Regions from separate parts of the Geodermatophilus sp. SYSU D00779 genome, predicted to be linked through region 1. Evidence: predicted binding sites of a transcription regulator. Region 1 holds the regulator's gene; each other region holds the start of a gene.
What was found. Region 1 encodes LexA, which represses DNA repair genes until DNA is damaged. Its sites were predicted from a motif close to TCGAACANNTGTTCGA; they were not measured.

Region 1 (5,724 bases):
GCGGCTGGGGAAGAGAGCCGCCCTCTTCTTATCGGGTGGTGCTGACGGTTCTCAGGAGCCGGCGGTGCCGCCGGCGGAGGCGGCCTGGCCGCGCCCTCCACCCCGCCGGCGCGCCGGCGGGTCCTGCATGCCAGGCAGCGGCGGGGTGCCGGCGGCGATGTGCCGGGCCCGCAGCTCGGTGATCTCCTTCTCGAAGTCCTCGAGCGAGGTGAAGGCGCGGTAGACGCTCGCGAAGCGCAGGTACGCGACCTCGTCCAGCTCCCGCAGCGGCCGGAGGATGGCCAGCCCCACCTCGTGGCTGGGGACCTCCGCCGCGCCGGTCGCCCGGATGGCGTCCTCGACCTGCTGGGCGAGCTGCTGCAGCTGGTCCTCGTCGACCGGCCGCCCCTGGCAGGCCCGGCGGACGCCGGCCACCACCTTGCTGCGGTTGAACGGCTCGCTCACGCCGCTGCGCTTGACGACGGCGAGGACGGCCTCCTCCACCGTGGTGAAGCGCCGCCCGCACGCGGGGCACGACCGGCGGCGGCGGGTGGTCGCCCCCTCGTCGGCCTCGCGCGAGTCGATGACGCGGCTGTCGGGGTTGTGGCAGAAGGGACAGCGCATGGCCGACCCCCTCCCTCGCGACGCGCTCCGGCGCGGGTCCGCCCGGGAGCGCCGCGGCGACCGCGCGAGCGGCCGGAGCGACGGGACCGGGAGGCCGGCTGTGGACCTCCCTGGGGACATCTGGTGGACGTCGTGGGGAGGGCCTGAGGACGGCCTGTGGACGGACTTACATCGGTGCAACTACTAGATGTAGGGGAACCCTAGGTCCGGCCCCACTAGATCTGCAAGCCGAACGCCAGGCGCGTCGTCCGTCGAGACGACTTCGTGACCACCCGCGCGCACGCGTCACACGCGCCTCGGGAACACGCCGGAGAGCGCTCCGCAGCGGTCGCGGGACGCGCCGGTCGGGTGTAACGGGGCGACCGAACCCGCCGGCGCAGGTGCGCCGCGGGCCGGGCGCGGTGACGCCGACCGGGACGCGTCGCGCGGGATGCGGGAGCGCGTCGCGCCTCAGGCGCGGAGGGCCTCGCCGGGTCGCCCCAGGCGGGGACGGGAGGCGCGGTCGCCGAGCCGCAGGGGCCGGGTCAGGCAGTCGGCCTCGATCGCCCGGGGCATGAGCACCGTGGCGTCGCCCGGCTCCGGACCCGATGCCTCCTCCGGCTGCTCCGCCGCGTCCGCCGCCCGGTGACGCCCGACGCGGTGCCGGCCGGCGGCCGCACCCGCGGGGACGGCGGGCTGCTCGGCGGTCACGTCGCCGCCGTGGCGGCGGCGACGGCGGCCGGCGGCCGGCGCCGACGTGGGGAGGACGCCCGCCACCCGCTGCTCACGGGCGGCGGCCTCGCTCAGCGACAGCAGCGGGGCGACCGAGGCGCCCGGCAGCAGTTCCTCGCCGACACTCGCGAAGGGGTCGATGCCGCTGTCCGGCACCAGCACCGGCACCGGCCGGTTCTCCGGCAGGCGCACCTCGGCCAGGTCGGTCCAGGTCTCCCGGTCGACGCCGGCCACGGTCACCCGGACCCACATCTGGCACGCACCCTGACCATCGTGCCGCCACCCCAGCAGAGAACCCGGCCACCAGGTGCCCTCGACGAAGACCTCGCAGCGCTGCGACTGCTGCGTGAAGACGGCGGCCCGGCTGCCTGAGATCGCTGACACGGAGCTGACCGTAAACGGGCCGTCGGCCACGGGGTGTCAGCGACTCGGCACGACGGGTTGACGAACATGGCCGCCGCCTCTTGTCGCTCCTCGACCGCCCCGTGCCGCGAGCGACCGCGCGCCTCAGGGCAGCTCGAGGACCTGGCCGGGGACCAGTGCCGAACCCTCGAGGTCGTTGAGCTCCTCGATGGCGTCGACCACCGTGCGCACGTCCTGGTCGGCACCGGCGGCCTCCCCGGCGATCGACCACACCGTGTCGCCGGACTCCACCACCACGCTCCGCTCGCCGGCCAGCTGGAGTCCACCGTCGTCCGGGCCCTCGACGAGCGGGGCGAGGAGCACGCCGAGCGCGACGGCGCCGCCGAGGGCCAGGGCGAGCGCCAGCCGGCGCCCCCGGCGGGTCAGACGCAGCCGCGGGACCGCAGCGCGCTCCGGGGTGGCGCAGCCCCCGCGCACGGCACGGGCCGGCACCGGGCGCGACGCGGCGGGACGGCCGCCCGAGGACGTCGGCTCCCGCCGAGCGGGTGCCCGGCCGGCACCCCGGCCCGAGGGAGCCGGGTCCGCGGTGCGCGGCTCCGGGCCCGCCGGGCGGTCGGGCACCGGCCGCAGGTGACCGGCGACGCGGGGGCCGGTCCCGGCCGGCCCCGACGCAGCAGGCGTCTGCGGCAGGCGCCCGGACGCGGCCGTCGCCCGGCCCGGGTGCCCGCACCCGGCCGCACGGCCGTCGTCCGCCGACCCGAGCAACGGACGCCACGGGACCCGGACCGTCGCGTCGAACTCCAGCACGGCCTGCCGCACGCTCGCCATGACCTCTCCTCCTCCATCGACCCGGCGCTGCTCGAACACGCGTTCGATCGAACGTCCGTGCGATGTGTACCGCATCCCCCCGACGAGGTCGACCCGACACCGCACGCCGACTTCGAACACACGTTTGAAGTACCGGCTCCGAGGCGCTACGGTCCGTAGCAGCACCCGTCCGCCGTCGCCGCGAGGGCGCCGGCGGGGCCGGGGCCGGCAGCGGTCCCACGCAGTGGAGCCGGCCGGGTCCGGCTCCCCGGGCGGGCGCAGGTCGACAGGGCCGTGACGACACGGCCGGCGAGGAGGAGACGTGGCGGGCACGAGCGGGACGTCGGGCGGCGGTGTCCGGGGCGGAGGCGGCTCGTCGCGGCGCGCGTCCGGGAGCCGGACCGCCGCACCGGAGCGGGCCGAGACGGCGTCGGTGCGCACCTTCCCCGACCGGGGCGAGAGCGGCGACGGGCTCACCCAGCGGCAGCGGCGGGTCCTCGAGGTGATCCGCGACTCGATCGAGCGGCGCGGCTACCCGCCCTCGGTCCGCGAGATCGGCGAGGCCGTGGGGCTGTCGTCGGCCTCGTCGGTGGCCCACCAGCTCAGCGTGCTGCAGAAGAAGGGCTGGCTGCGCCGCGACCCCAACCGCCCGCGCGCGCTCGACGTCCGCCTGCCCGGCGACACCCCCGGCGCGCCCGCGCCCACGGTGGTGGCCCCCGCCGGCGCCGAGGAGACCCCTGCCCCCACCTACGTCCCGCTCGTCGGCCGGATCGCCGCCGGTGGCCCCGTGCTGGCCGAGCAGGCGGTCGAGGACGTCTTCCCGCTCCCCCGCGAGCTGGTCGGCGAGGGCACGCTGTTCATGCTCAAGGTCACCGGTGACTCGATGGTCGAGGCCGCCATCTGCGACGGCGACTGGGTCGTCGTGCGCCAGCAGCCGACCGCGGAGAACGGCGAGATCGTCGCCGCCATGATCGACGGTGAGGCGACGGTGAAGACCTACAAGCGGCGCGACGGACACGTGTGGCTGCTGCCGCACAACCCCGCGTACGAGCCCATCCCGGGGGATGACGCCACCGTGCTCGGCCGCGTCGTCACGGTGCTCCGCCGGGTCTGACGAAGGGCCCCGTCCCACCCACCCCTCGCACGCTCGGGACGGGCCCCGGGACGGGGCCGACGGGCCGCCGGCGCGGTGACCGCCGCGCCAGCGGCCGAGCGCCCGACCTGGTCGTCAGCCGCTCCGGACGGCAGGCCCCGGCCGGAGCCCCGGGACGCGGGAGGGCCGAGGCCTCAGTCGCGCCGGCGCACCAGCGCGCCCCCGAGCCAGACGAGCACGCCGGCCACGACAGCGGCAGCGACCGCCGCGGCCACCGGGGGCGGGCCGTCGTCGCCGGACAGCAGGCCGGAGCCCGTGCCGTCCGTGGCCGCCGACGACGACGAGGGCGCCGCCTCGGCCGGCAGCGGCACCACGGTGACGTCGCTGGCCAGCCCCTCCCCCGCGACGACGATCGCCGCGGAGTCCCCGGTGAAACTGATCGCCTCGCCCTGGGCCGCCTCGGGCAGGGCGACCCGGCGCGGCTCCCCCGCCAGCGCACCGGCCACGTCCGAGCCGGTCAGCGGCCAGACGTAGGCGTCGGTGTAGGTGCGCAGGGCGATCCAGCGCTCGTCGGGAGAGACCGCACCACCGGTGACCATCAGCTGGCCGGCGCGGCCGACCGGGCCGCCCGGCGTCCCGGTCGGCAGGAACTCCGCGTCGCCGACCTCGGTGAGGCCGACCGTGCCGTCCTCCACGAGCGCCGACACCGGCCGGTACACCTCACTGGCGCCCAGCACCTCCTTGGTCACCAGGTACGGCGTCCCGTCGGGGGCGAGCAGCAGCGCCTCGACGTCCCGCGGGCCGTCGGGGTACGCCAGCCGGTAGACCGAGCTGCTGCCGTCGGCGTGCAGGGCCAGCAGCGCGACCGTCGTCCGGGTGCCGTTGTTGTCGCCGGTGTCGGCGAGCCAGACGGTCCCGTCGACGGCCAGCGCCATGTCCTCGGGGTCGTAGGGGTCCACCGCCGCGGAGTGCACGCTGACCACCGCACAGGTCCCGTCCAGCACGTAGACGTCGAGCGAGTCGCCGCCGTCGTTGTGCACCAGCATCCGGTCACCCACCTCGACCATCCCGGAGACCTCGGGCAGCCGGGGGTCGGTGAGCTGGCAGCGCGTCGTGGGTGCAGCCGGATCGGCCGGTGCGGCGGACGCGGGCAGGGCGGGGCCGAGGGCGAGCGTCAGCGCGAGACCGGTCCCGGCCCCCAGGCGTCGCCCCCTGGCTCCGCTACGCGGACGACCGGCCAGCTCGGGCACCGATCCAGCGTGACACCAGGACCGCGTCGAGCAGGTGAACCACGCCCAACAGCAGGACGCCGACGGCCGCTCCGACCACGGCGTCGGTGACCCAGTGGAAGTCCAGGGACACCATGGCCACGCCGGTGGCCACCGGGCCGGCGACGCTGAGCAGCCGCGCGGTCCGCTGCACCCACGCTGCGAGTCGGTACTGCACCACCTGCCAGCGGGCGACCCCCCACATGAGCACGGCGTTGGCGACGTGCCCGGAGGGGTAGGAGGCGCCGTCCCGGTGGAAGAACGACCCGGGGTAGGCCGGGGCCGTCCGGCCGGTCCCGTACTTGAACGAGTAGACGACGACCGTGAGCAGCACCAGCGCCAACAGCACCCGCACCAGCGGGACGACGGTGCGGAACCGCCACCCGAGGTAGCCGACGAGTCCGGCCAGGACGATCAGGATGAAGCCGCGCCCACCGAGCTGGGTCACCGCCCACACCGGCCAGTAGGCGGCCGAGTCCTGCAGGTCCCAGGCGCTGACCACCTCGGAGACCCGCAGGTCCATCCGCTCGAGCACGCCCCGGCCGAGCAGGTCGACGGTGACTCCGACGGTGACCACCAGGGCGGCTCCCAGGAGCCACCGCGACGGGCGGCCGACGCGGACGTCGGCGTCGGCGGCGTCCGGCGGGGGTGTCCCGGGACGCCGCCGCACCGCGCCGCTGGTCACGCAGGTCACGGTACCGGGCCGTGACCTGACCGTGACCTCGCTCGCCGGCAGACGTGTCAGGCGACCGGCGCCGCGAACCCCTCGAGGGCAGCGGCCAGACCGCCGTCCACCCGGGCGCTGAGCCGGGTGCCCCCGGCCTCGTGGGTCTCCTTGAGCACCTCGCCGTCCCGGTGCACCCGGGCCACCAGGTCGCC
Region 2 (5,724 bases), on a different contig from region 1:
GTCATGTCGTGCGCCACCTCGGCCCCGGCGGGCAGCCGCAGCGCCTCGGCGACGGGGGCGAAGCCGCTCGCGGTGACCGTGTAGTCGCCGGGCAGCAGGTCGGCGAAGGCGTAGCCGCCGTCCCCTCCGGTGCGGGTCGTGGCCAGCACGGTGCCCGCCTCGTCGAGCAGGGTGACCGTCGCCTCCGGCAGCGGGCGCCGGTCGCTGGCGGCGCGGACGGTGCCGCTGAGCCGGGCGCCGCCGACGAGGACGAGGTCCCGGACGACGGTGCCGCCGTCGGGCAGGTCGACGGTGCCGGCGACCGGCTGGTGTCCCGGCGCCTGCGCGGTCAGGGTGTAGACCCCGGCCAGCAGCTCGCCGAGCGCGAACGTCCCGTCGGTGGCGGTCGTGGTGCTGGCCACCACCTCGCCCTGGACGTCGGTCAGGGTGACCAGCGCCCCGGGCAGCGGCCCGCCGGTCGCCCCGCACACGGTGCCGCGGACCTCGCCGCTGCCGGCCAGGACGACGTCCCGGTGCACGGCGGAGTCGGCCACGGCGACCATGGCGGCGTTCGGGGCCAGCTGCGGCGCGGCGGCGATGAGCAGGTAGGTGCCGCCGCTGGCCGGCCGCAGGCGGTAGCCGCCGTCGTCGCCGGTGCTGGCGCGGTCGACCTGGCGCCCGGTGACGTCGGCCAGGGTGACCGACGCGCCGGCCAGCGGCCGGCCGTCGCCGCGCAGCACGCGGCCCAGCACGACCCGCCCGTCCGCGGCGTGCCCGTTGCCGTTGAGGCTGGGCGCCGCGCCGTTCGTGCTCGCGGCGGCGGCCAGGGGGACGGGCTGCGTCCGCGGCGCGCGAGGGGCCTGCGCGGCGGCGGCCGGAGCGGCGGCCGCGGGAGCGGCCTCGCCGGCGGTGTTGCTGCGGCGGAGCGGCACCTCCGTGATGAACAGGACGGCGAGCACGGCGACCGCGGAGATGACCGCCGCGAAGACGAACACGTCGCCGATGACGTCGCCGTAGACGGCCCGGACCAGGGCCTGCACCGGGGCGGGGAGCCCGGCCAGGTCCAGGGACTCCGAGCCGCCACCCTGCGGCGCGGGCAGGCCCATCGCCACCAGGCCCTCGGCCACCCGGTCGCTGACCCGGTTGGCGGCGATCGAGCCCAGGACCGAGACGCCGGCGGCGCCGCCCATCGAGCGGAAGAAGGTGACCACGGAGGTCGCGGCGCCGATGTCGCGCAGGTCGACGGTGTTCTGCACCGCCAGGACCAGGTTCTGCATGGTCATGCCGACGCCGAGGCCGAGCAGCGCCATGTAGGCGGCCATGACCGCGTAGTCGGTCTCGTGGTCGATCGTGCCGAGCAGGCCCATGCCGGCGACCAGCAGGATCGTGCCGGCGAGCAGGTAGACCTTCCACTTCCCGAACCGGGTGACGAGTTGGCCGGAGACCGTGGAGGAGACCAGCAGCGCGCCGATCATCGGGATCGTCGCCAGCCCGGCCTTGGTCGGCGACCAGCCGCGGGCGATCTGGAAGTACTGACCGAAGAAGACCGAGGCGCCGAACATCCCGACGCCGACCGCGATCGAGGCGATGATCGCCAGCGCGGTGGTCCGGTCCCGCACGATGGGCAGCGGGATGATCGGCTCCCGCACCCGGCTCTCGACGAGCACGGTGAGCAGCAGGGCGACGAGGCCGCCCCCGGCCATGACCGCCGACTGCCAGGAGACCCAGTCGAACTCGTTGCCGGCGAAGGTGACCCAGATGAGCAGGTCGCTGACGGCGGCGGTGACGAGCGTGGCACCCAGCCAGTCGATGCTCACCGTCCGGCGCGCGGTCGGCAGGTGCAGCGTCTTCTGCAGCAGCACCAGGGCGATGAGGGCCAGCGGCACGCAGGCGTAGAAGGTCCAGCGCCAGCCGAGCCACGAGGTGTCGACGATGACGCCGCCGAGCAGCGGGCCGCCCACGGTGGCCACGGCCATGACCGCGCCCAGGTAGCCGGAGTACGTGCCCCGTTCCCGCGGCGGGATCATCGCCCCGATGACGACCTGGACCAGGGACTGCAGGCCGCCCATCCCGATGCCCTGGAGCACCCGGAACCCGATGAGCATCCCCATCGACTGGGTGAGGCCGCAGAGCGCGGAGCCGATGACGAAGATGACGATCGCGAGCTGGACCAGCAGCTTCTTGCTGTAGAGGTCGGCGAGCTTGCCCCAGATGGGCGTCGACGCCGTGGCCGCCAGCAGGGCCGCGGTGACGACCCAGGTGTACTGCGACTGGGTGCCCCCGAGCTTGGCGGTGATCGTCGGCAGTGCGTTCGCGACGATCGTGGTGCTGAGCAGGCCGACGAAGAGGGCCATCAGCAGGCCGCTGAGTGCCTCGAGCGTCTCGCGGCGCGTCATGGCGGACTCGACGGCGACCGGCCTCGTGGCCCGGTGTGTGGTGCTCATGCAGTGTCCTTCGCGGATGACGGCCGCCGGCCGTGCGCAGGTACCAGGGAGGCGGTCGGCGCTTCCCGCGGCCGCCGCTACAGGTTGTATTACGCAACGATATGCGGAGAGCTTCCCGCTGCCTGCCGAGACGTGCGTCACCGTCGGCGCACGCCGGGTCGCCGGCCGGTGGGCGGCGCGCTGGGTGGTCCTCGGGAGGTCGGTCGGCGTGCCAAGTCGTCCCGCGCTCTGGTCGTCGGGTCGGCCGTCTGGTCCTGCGGCCTCCTGGAAGCACCCGGCTGTAGTCCCACGTTCTCCACGTCCAGGTCCCTGACCTGCGAGTTTGTCTTGTGCTGACCTCTGCTCGAACGTATGATCGAGCGCGTGGACGACGGGACGCCGACCGGCACGCTGGGTCGGGCTGCTGCGCCTGTCGTGGGGTGGGCGACCGGGCCGTTGGGGGCGGTGCAGGCCGCGGACCGGGAGATCTCCCGGCAGACGGCGCTCAAGGCGCGGGCGGTCGCGGAGTTCGCCACGTCCCGGCCGGCGTCGGCGGACCGGGCCCAGGGGGAGCGCGGGGCGATGTCGGCCGAGCGGTGGGCGGCCCGGCCGGAGGTGCTGCGGTCGGTGTCGGAGTGGGCCACCCCGGAGCTGGCGATCGCACTCAACCTGACCCAGCCGGGCGCGGCGCGGGAGCTGGAGCGGTCGGTGACGCTGGTGCACCGGCTGCCCGCGACGCTGGCGGCGCTGGAGTCCGGGGTGCTGCACGCCGGGCATCTGTGGCACCTGATCGAGCACGTCGCCCCGATCGCCGACGACCGGCTGCGCGCCGAGGTGGAGGCCGAGCTGCTGGCCTGGCTGGCCGGCCGGCACCGGGTGACCTCTCCGGCGCAGCTGGGCGACAAGGCCCGCCGGCTGGTGGCGCAGCGGGATGCCGCGGCGGCCGGGCGCCGGCTGGCCCGGGCGCTGCGGGAGCGCGGGGTGTCGGTGCGCCCGGACCGGGTCGAGGGCATGGCGGCGGTGAGCGTGTACTGCTCGCTGCCCGAGGCCCGGGCGTTCCACGCCGCGCTGGTGCAGTGCGCCGACGCGATCGTGGACGAGCCCGGTGCGCCGGTGCGGACCCGCGGGCAGAAGATGGTCGATGCACTGCTGGAGCTGGTGCTGCGCCCCGGTGAGTCCGAGCTGCCGCCGGTGCGGGTGCTGCTGACGCTGGTGGCCTCGGTGGCCACCCTGCTGGGTGGGGACGCGCCGGCGGAGCTGGACGGGGAGCTGCTGCCGGCGGAGATGGCCCGCCGGCTGGCCCACGCCTTCGCCGGTGTCGACCCGGTCGACGGTGCGCCCGCGCCGGGGCTGGCGGTGGCGTGGCAGGAGGCCGAGCAGGCCGAGCTGGCCGCCTGGTGGGATGAGATGGAGCGCCGCCTGCTCGCCGGCGAACTGCCCGACGAACCGACTGGGGCCCGGACCCGCTGCCCGCCACAGCGCCGGGCACCGCGCCACCGCCGGGCACCGACCCGGCGCCGTCACCGGACACCGACGCACCGCCGGGCGCCGAGGCCCCAGCGGGTGCCGACCGGGCACCGGGTAGTCCCGCGTCACTGCCGGACAGTGATCGAGCACCGAGCGGTTGGTGGGCGACCGCGGATCGGGCGGTGGCGGACGCCGGTGCGGCGGTGCACGCCGCCCGGATGGCACTGGGCCATGCCGCCCGCAGCGTGCGCACCGCGGCCCGGGCCGACGCCGATGACGAGGCCGCCTGGCAGGCGAGTGCCGCCGGGCGGGTGGACGCCGCCGCCGGCGCGCTGGGCGCGCTGGCCGCCGCCGCGGACGCCCAGCGCGCGCAGCTGGCCGCCCTGCTGGACCGCACCGCCGGTGGCGGGCTGGCCGACCGGCCCCGGATCGCGCTCACCGACGCGGTCAGCGGCGCGCTGCTGACCCTGACCGACCTGCCCGCACTCCGCCGCACCGGCAGCTGCTGCAGGCCCGCCTGCCGCCGGCCCGAGGCTTGCGGTCACGACCTGAGCGGCCGGCCCGGCCTGCGCGTACCGGACCCGACCGCCGGCTACCGGCCGGGTGCGGCGCTGGACCGCCACGTCCGCGCCCGGGATCGGCGCTGCCGGTTTCCCGGCTGCCGCCGCCGGGTGCCCGCCGCCGGCGAGCTGGACCACCACCGGCCCCACGCCGAGAGGGGTGAGACCGCCGCGGCCAACCTGGTCGGCTACTGCACCGGCGACCACCGCGGCAAGCACCAGGCACCGGGCTGGACCCACACCCTCGCCGCCGAGGGCACCCTCACCGTCACCACCCCCACCGGCCTCACCGCCGTCACCGAACCACCGCCCTACTGAGGGCCGTCCCTGTGAGCGAGGCCGCTGCCGACGCGAGGCCGTCCGCAGTCGGATGGGGGTCAGCGCGGGGCGGCAACGAGACGCACCAGGCCGCACGCTGCAGCGAGACCCCGAACCGGTGGCCGGGTCGGGCCCTCGCTGCGGCAGTGACGTGCGCCCGGCGGGAGCCGAGCGGCTCAGGTGGTGGGCGACGAGGTGCTGGTGCCGTCCTCGGTCGGGTCCTGGTCGGGGTCGTCGTCCGGGAAGTCGAACGGCGGCGCCGGGTTCTGGCCCTCGGCGGACACCGGCACGTCGACGGTCACCTCGCCGGCCTCGCCGAAGGTGAAGGTGACGGGGATCGACTGTGACGAGCGCAGCTCCCGCCCCAGGTCCAGCAGCGTCACGTCGGGTGGTCCCTCGGCTCCCACGTAGAGGGTGTCGTCGGCGTCCACGGTCAGCGGCAGCCCCTGGCCCTCGGCGGTCTCGACCCGCACCCCGCCGAAGTCCGGCCCGCTGATGTCGGTCAGCGTCACCGGCTCCTCGCCGGTGTTGGTGACCGCCATGAACAGCCGTGCGTCCTCGCCGGCCTCGTACGCGCCGTCCAGCGGGTACTCCAGCTGCACCTGCTGCAGGCCGACGTCGTCGTCGAGCCGGACGTCGGGGCCGACGGCGCCGCCCTCGACCTCGGCGGGGTCGTCCGACAGCGTCTCGTCCGGCTCGGCGTTCCCGCAGCCGGTCAGCACCAGGACTGCTCCGGCGGCGGCGGCCAGCCGGCGGCGGGTGGGGAGAAGCGCGTTCACGGGACCTCCTGCTCAGCGCTGAGTGGGACGTCGATCGGTGCGGAGCGGGCTCAGGGCGCGGGCGCGAGCACCTCGGCGACCGAGGAGCCCCCGCGCCCTAACTCCTGCCCGGACGCGCCGCCCACACCTCCACCCCGGCCGGTTGTGTTACCGAACCGTCATGTCCCCGGCGGCACCTCAGGAGGGGGCGGCCGGCGG
Region 3 (5,724 bases), on a different contig from region 1:
CGGCCCGGCGCGTGGCCGACGAGCGCCGGCGCGGAGGGGACGTGACGGCGCAGCGGGACGACGTCGAGGGCGCCCGCGCCACCACCGTCCCGGCGCGGGAGACCACGTCGGGACGGCGGATCGGCGGCGTCGACGTCGCCCGCGGGCTCGCCGTCCTCGGCATGTTCGGCGCCCACCTGGGCGCCACCGGGGAGCTGGGCTGGGACCCGGCCACCTGGCGGGCGGTGGTCGACGGCCGCTCGTCGATCCTGTTCGCCACGCTGGCCGGCGTCTCCATCGCGCTGGTCTCCGGCGGCCGCACGCCGGCCACCGGGCAGGAGCTCGCCCGGGCCCGCACCCGCGTCCTGGTCCGCGCCGCCTGGGTGTTCGCGATCGGCGGCGTCCTGGAGCTGCTCGACACCTTCGTGGCGATCATCCTGGGCGTCTACGCGGTGCTCTTCGTCCTCGCGCTGCCCTTCCTGCGCTGGCCGCCCGCGCGCCTGCTGTCCGCCGCCGGCGTCGTCGCCCTGGCCGCGCCGCCGCTCACCCTCGCGGTCGGGCAGTACGCCACCGGGCTGGACGAGGAGGGCGACGCCTTCACGTTCCTGCTGTTCACCGGCTACTACCCGGCGGCGGTCTGGCTGGCCTTCGTGCTGGTCGGGCTCGCGGTCGGCCGGCTGGACCTGGGGGCGCCGCGGGTCCGCGCGGGCCTGGCCGCCGGCGGGACCGGCGCGGCGGTGCTGGGCTACCTGGGCGGCTGGACGAGCACCCGCCAGCTCGCGCCGGGGCAGGACCTGGACGGGATCGAGGCCGGCTTCGGCGCCTCCGGCCCGTGGGACCCGGCCTGGTTCGCCGGCGCCCAGCCGCACACGTCGACGACGTTCGAGGTGGTCGGCTCCGGCGGGGTCGCGGTCGCCGTCCTCGGGGTGTGCCTGGTGGTCGCCGACCTGCTGCCGCGGCTGACGTACCCGCTGGCCTCGGTGGGCGCGCTGGCGCTGTCGGTCTACACCGCGCAGATCGTGGCCATCCGGCTGCTGGAGGCCGACTCCTCCGACGACTGGGGCCTGTGGGCGCGGTTCACCCTCACCTCCCTGGTGCTGGCGTCGGGGTGGCGGTGGCGCCTGGGCCGCGGCCCGCTGGAGCGGCTGCTGACCTGGAGCTCGCGGCGGGCGGCCGGGCCCTGAGCCGGGGTACGTAGCCTGGTGCCTCGTGTCGAGGAAGCCCGTCGTCGGTGTGCTCGCCCTGCAGGGAGACGTCCGGGAGCACCTGGCGACGCTGCCGGAGCTGGGCGCCGAGGCGGTGGCCGTCCGCCGTCCCGAGGAGCTGGCCGCGGTCGACGCGCTCGTCGTCCCCGGCGGGGAGTCGACGACGATGGCCAAGCTGGCCGCGCGGTTCGGCCTGCTCGAACCGCTGCGCGCGGCGGTGGCCGACGGGCTGCCGGTCTACGGCTCCTGTGCCGGGATGATCATGCTGGCCGACCGGCTGGTGGACGCCCCGCCCGACCAGGTCACCGTCGGCGGGCTGGACGTCACGGTGCGGCGCAACGCCTTCGGCCGGCAGGTCGACTCCTTCGAGTCGCAGGTGGCGGTCGACGGCGTGGCCGGCGGTCCGGTGCACGCGGTCTTCATCCGGGCGCCGTGGGTCGAGGAGGCGGGGGAGGGCGTGCAGGTCCTCGGCCGGGTCGTCGGGGGAGCCGCCAACGGTAGGATCGTCGCCGTCCGCCAGGGGAACCTGGTGGCCACCAGCTTCCACCCCGAACTGACCGGGGACCGCCGGGTGCACGCGCTGTTCGTCGACATCGTCCGACGCCACCTGGCCGAGAGGGCCGGCGTTGCCGGCGAGGAGAAGGGACCGCCGTCGTGAACGAGCCTGCGGGTTCACCAATGGTCACAGCCGGCCGGCCGCGGACGCGGCTGACGAGCGTCAGCGAGGAGGACTCGTGAGCGGCCACTCCAAGTGGGCGACGACCAAGCACAAGAAGGCCGGGATCGACGCCAAGCGCGGCAAGCTGTTCGCCAAGCTGATCAAGAACATCGAGGTCGCGGCCCGCACCGGCGGCGGTGACCCGGCCGGCAACCCGACACTGTTCGACGCCATCCAGAAGGCGAAGAAGAGCTCGGTGCCCAACGACAACATCGACCGCGCGGTGAAGCGCGGTGCCGGTTTCGAGGCCGGTGGCGTCGACTACCAGACGATCACCTACGAGGGCTACGCGGCCGGCGGGGTCGCCGTCCTCATCGAGTGCCTGACCGACAACAAGAACCGGTCGGCCATGGAGGTCCGCACGGCGATGACCCGCAACGGCGGGTCGATGGCCGACCCCGGCTCGGTCTCCTACCTGTTCTCCCGCAAGGGGGTCATCGTGGTGCCGAAGTCCGACACCGTCGACGAGGACACCGTGCTCATGGCCGTGCTCGACGCCGGGGCCGAGGAGGTGCGCGACCAGGGCGACGGCTTCGAGGTCGTCTGCGAGCCGACCGACCTGGTCGCGGTGCGCACCGCCCTTCAGGACGCCGGCATCGACTACGACTCCGCCGACGTCGGCTTCGTGCCCAGCGTCTCGGTCGAGCTCGACGAGGAGGCCGCGGGCAAGGTCTTCCGGCTCATCGACGCGCTCGAGGACTGCGACGACGTGCAGAACGTCTTCGCCAACTACGACGTCTCCGACGAGGTGCTCGAGAAGGTGGGCTGACTCCGGCCCTCCGGCCATCTCCGCGGAAATCGCCGGACACTGGTGTGGCGGCGCCGGACCGTCGGCTCCAGCGGTTAGCGTGGGTCGAACACCAGTTCGGCTGACGTCAGGAGGCGCCTCCATGCGGGTGCTCGGCATCGACCCGGGCCTCACCCGGTGCGGGTGGGGGGTGGTCGACGGGCGTCCCGGCGCGCGGCCGACGGCCGTCGGCGTGGGGGTCGTGCGCACCGCCGCGGAGCTCGACCTGGAGCTGCGGCTGCTGGAGCTGCACACCGCCGTCACCGCGCTGCTGCGGGAGCACCGGCCCGACGTCGTGGCGATCGAGCGGGTCTTCACCCAGAACAACAAGGGCACCGCCACGGGGACGGCGCAGGCCGCGGGCGTGGCCGCGCTGGCCGCGGCCCAGGCCGACCGGCCGGTCGCCTGGCACACGCCCAGCGAGGTCAAGGCCGCCATCTCCGGCAGCGGCCGCGCGGACAAGGAGCAGGTCACCCTGATGGTCACCCGGGTGCTGGGGCTGGCGTCCCCGCCCAAGCCGGCCGACGCCGCCGACGCGCTGGCCCTGGCCGTGTGCCACGCGTGGCGCGGCCCGGCGCAGCAGCGGCTGAAGGTGGCCGCGCTGGCCGGCGGCATCGGCGCGCCGGTCGTGCAGCGGACGCTGCCGCGTTGGCAGGGGGTGTCGCGGTGAGCACACCGCTGACCGGCGTGCCCCTCCGGAGCTGCGTGCCGATCCTGACGGGAGCGCGACGGTGATCGCGAGTGTGAGCGGCCGGGTCGCCGCGGTGTCGCCGGACGGCGCGGTCGTCGAGGTCGGCGGCATCGGCCTGGCCGTGCAGTGCACGCCGGGCACCATCGCGCGGCTGCAGGTGGGGGAGAGCGCCCGGCTGGCGACCAGCCTGGTGGTCCGGGAGGACTCGCTCACCCTCTACGGCTTCGCCGACGACGACGAGCGCCAGCTGTTCGAGCTGCTGCAGACGGCCAACGGCGTGGGCCCGCGGCTGGCCCAGGCCGTCCTGGCCATCCACCCGCCGCGCGAGGTGCGCCGGGCGGTGTCGATGGCCGACGTCAAGGCGCTCACCCAGGTGCCGGGCATCGGCAAGAAGGGTGCCGAGCGGCTCATCCTCGAGCTGCGGGACCGGCTGGGCACGACCTCGGTCGACACCCAGCTGGACGACGCGGCCGCGCCCGCGGGCCCGTCCGCCGTCACCCCGGTCGCCCCGTGGCGTGACCAGCTGGCCTCGGCCCTGGTCGGGCTGGGCTGGAGCGGCAAGGAGGCCGAGGCGGCGATCGTCCAGCTCGCCCCGCTGGCCGACGAGCAGGTCACCGCGACCGGCTCGGTGGAGGTCGCCGTCCTGCTGCGCCAGGCGCTGCGGCTGCTGGGCCGGGCATGAGCGGCCCCTTCGACCGCGGGCTGTCCGCGGAGCCGGCGGAGGGCCTGGCCCGCGACTTCTCGGTGTCGCCGGGAGCCGGCGACGAGGAGCGGGTCGTCGAGTCGGCGCTGCGCCCGCACTCGCTGGCCGACTTCATCGGCCAGCCCAAGGTGGCCCGCCAGCTGGAGCTGGTCCTCGAGGGCGCCAAGCGGCGCGGCCGCCCGCCGGACCACGTGCTGCTCTCCGGCCCGCCCGGTCTGGGCAAGACCAGCCTCGCGCTCATCATCGGCTCCGAGCTGGGGACGTCGGTGAAGATCACCAGCGGCCCGGCGATCGAGCGTTCCGGCGACCTGGCCGCGATGCTGTCCAACCTCGCGCCCGGCGACGTGCTCTTCATCGACGAGATCCACCGGATCGCCCGTCCGGCCGAGGAGCTCCTGTACATGGCGATGGAGGACTTCCGGGTCGACGTCGTCGTCGGCAAGGGGCCGGGGGCGACCGCCATCCCGCTGGAGATCAACCCGTTCACGCTGGTCGGCGCGACCACGCGCGCCGGGCTGCTCACCGGGCCGCTGCGCGACCGCTTCGGCTTCGTCGGCCAGATGGAGTTCTACGAGCCGGCCGAGCTCGAGCGGGTTCTGGCCCGCAGCGCCGCGCTGCTGGGCGTCGAGCTGACCGCCGACGGCTCGGCCGAGATCGCCGGCCGGTCCCGGGGCACTCCCCGCATCGCCAACCGGCTGCTGCGCCGGGTCCGCGACTACGCCGAGGTGCGCGCCGACGGCCGGGTCACCCGCGCGGTCGCCGAGGCGGCGCTGGCCCTCTACGACGTCGACCACCTGGGTCTGGACCGGCTCGACCGTGCGGTCCTGGAGGCGCTGGTCATGCGCTTCAGCGGCGGCCCGGTGGGCGTCGCCACGCTCGCGGTGGCCGTGGGCGAGGAGCCGCACACCGTGGAGGAGGTGTGTGAGCCGTTCCTCGTCCGCGCCGGCCTGCTGGCCCGCACGCCCCGCGGCCGGGTGGCCACCGAGGCGGCCTGGCAGCACCTCGGCCAGCCGCTGCCGCGCGGCGGCATCCCCCTCGGCCGGGTCACAGCCGACCCACAGGCCCCGGGGTCGTCGTCAGAGACCTTGTTCGACGCCTAGACTGCGGGGCGCTGGCGCGCAACTCGTCCGGCGTCGCCGCGCGCGTCCTGCACGGTCGCCCGGATGCCCCGCGCCGCAGCCGACGCACCCGAGCGGTCCCGTCCCGGGCCGCACCCACCGCGGCCGGTACGCCGCGGTAGAGAGGCACATCTGTCGTGGAGTTGTTCCCGCTCGTCATCCTCGTGCTGGCCTTCGTGCTGCTCATCGTCGTCCCGGCGCGGCAGCGCAAGAAGATCCAGGAGCAGCAGCGGGCGCTGCAGGAGTCGCTGGTCCCGGGCACGCCGGTCATGACGACGGCCGGCCTGCACGGCACCGTCGTCGCCCTCGGTGAGGGCACCGTCGACCTGGAGATCGCCCCCGGCGTGGTCGTGACCTTCGCCCGGCAGGCCGTCCTCGAGGTCCGCAAGCCCGCGGTGGCCGACCCGGCCGCCGACGGCACGGTCCTCCCCGGGGACGACGCGGACGGCGGCCCGGCCGACCGCACCCGCTGACCCGGAGCCTCCCCGTGGCCCAACGCACGCTGCCCGCGCGCCGGTACTTC

Region 2: the regulator LexA is predicted to act here: its motif matches at 2,767-2,782, upstream of ACI79G_RS01020 (DUF222 domain-containing protein).
Region 3: the regulator LexA is predicted to act here: its motif matches at 2,756-2,771, upstream of ruvC (crossover junction endodeoxyribonuclease RuvC).

The regions. Positions count from the first base shown of each region.
Region 1 is NZ_JBJGZQ010000013.1:50,961-56,684, reverse strand. Features, by position in the region: gene nrdR (transcriptional regulator NrdR) at 52-603, opposite strand; gene ACI79G_RS12185 (hypothetical protein) at 1,054-1,698, opposite strand; gene ACI79G_RS12180 (LysM peptidoglycan-binding domain-containing protein) at 1,822-2,505, opposite strand; gene lexA (transcriptional repressor LexA) at 2,807-3,598, shown strand; gene ACI79G_RS12170 (hypothetical protein) at 3,772-4,644, opposite strand; gene ACI79G_RS12165 (phosphatase PAP2 family protein) at 4,799-5,530, opposite strand; gene hflX (GTPase HflX) at 5,587-5,724, opposite strand, start outside.
Region 2 is NZ_JBJGZQ010000001.1:219,164-224,887, forward strand. Features, by position in the region: gene ACI79G_RS01015 (MFS transporter) at 1-2,423, opposite strand, end outside; gene ACI79G_RS01020 (DUF222 domain-containing protein) at 2,787-4,334, shown strand; gene ACI79G_RS01025 (hypothetical protein) at 4,924-5,526, opposite strand.
Region 3 is NZ_JBJGZQ010000003.1:189,473-195,196, forward strand. Features, by position in the region: gene ACI79G_RS03415 (heparan-alpha-glucosaminide N-acetyltransferase domain-containing protein) at 42-1,163, shown strand; gene pdxT (pyridoxal 5'-phosphate synthase glutaminase subunit PdxT) at 1,189-1,842, shown strand; gene ACI79G_RS03425 (YebC/PmpR family DNA-binding transcriptional regulator) at 1,919-2,671, shown strand; gene ruvC (crossover junction endodeoxyribonuclease RuvC) at 2,793-3,359, shown strand; gene ruvA (Holliday junction branch migration protein RuvA) at 3,421-4,062, shown strand; gene ruvB (Holliday junction branch migration DNA helicase RuvB) at 4,059-5,183, shown strand; gene yajC (preprotein translocase subunit YajC) at 5,339-5,674, shown strand; gene secD (protein translocase subunit SecD) at 5,689-5,724, shown strand, end outside.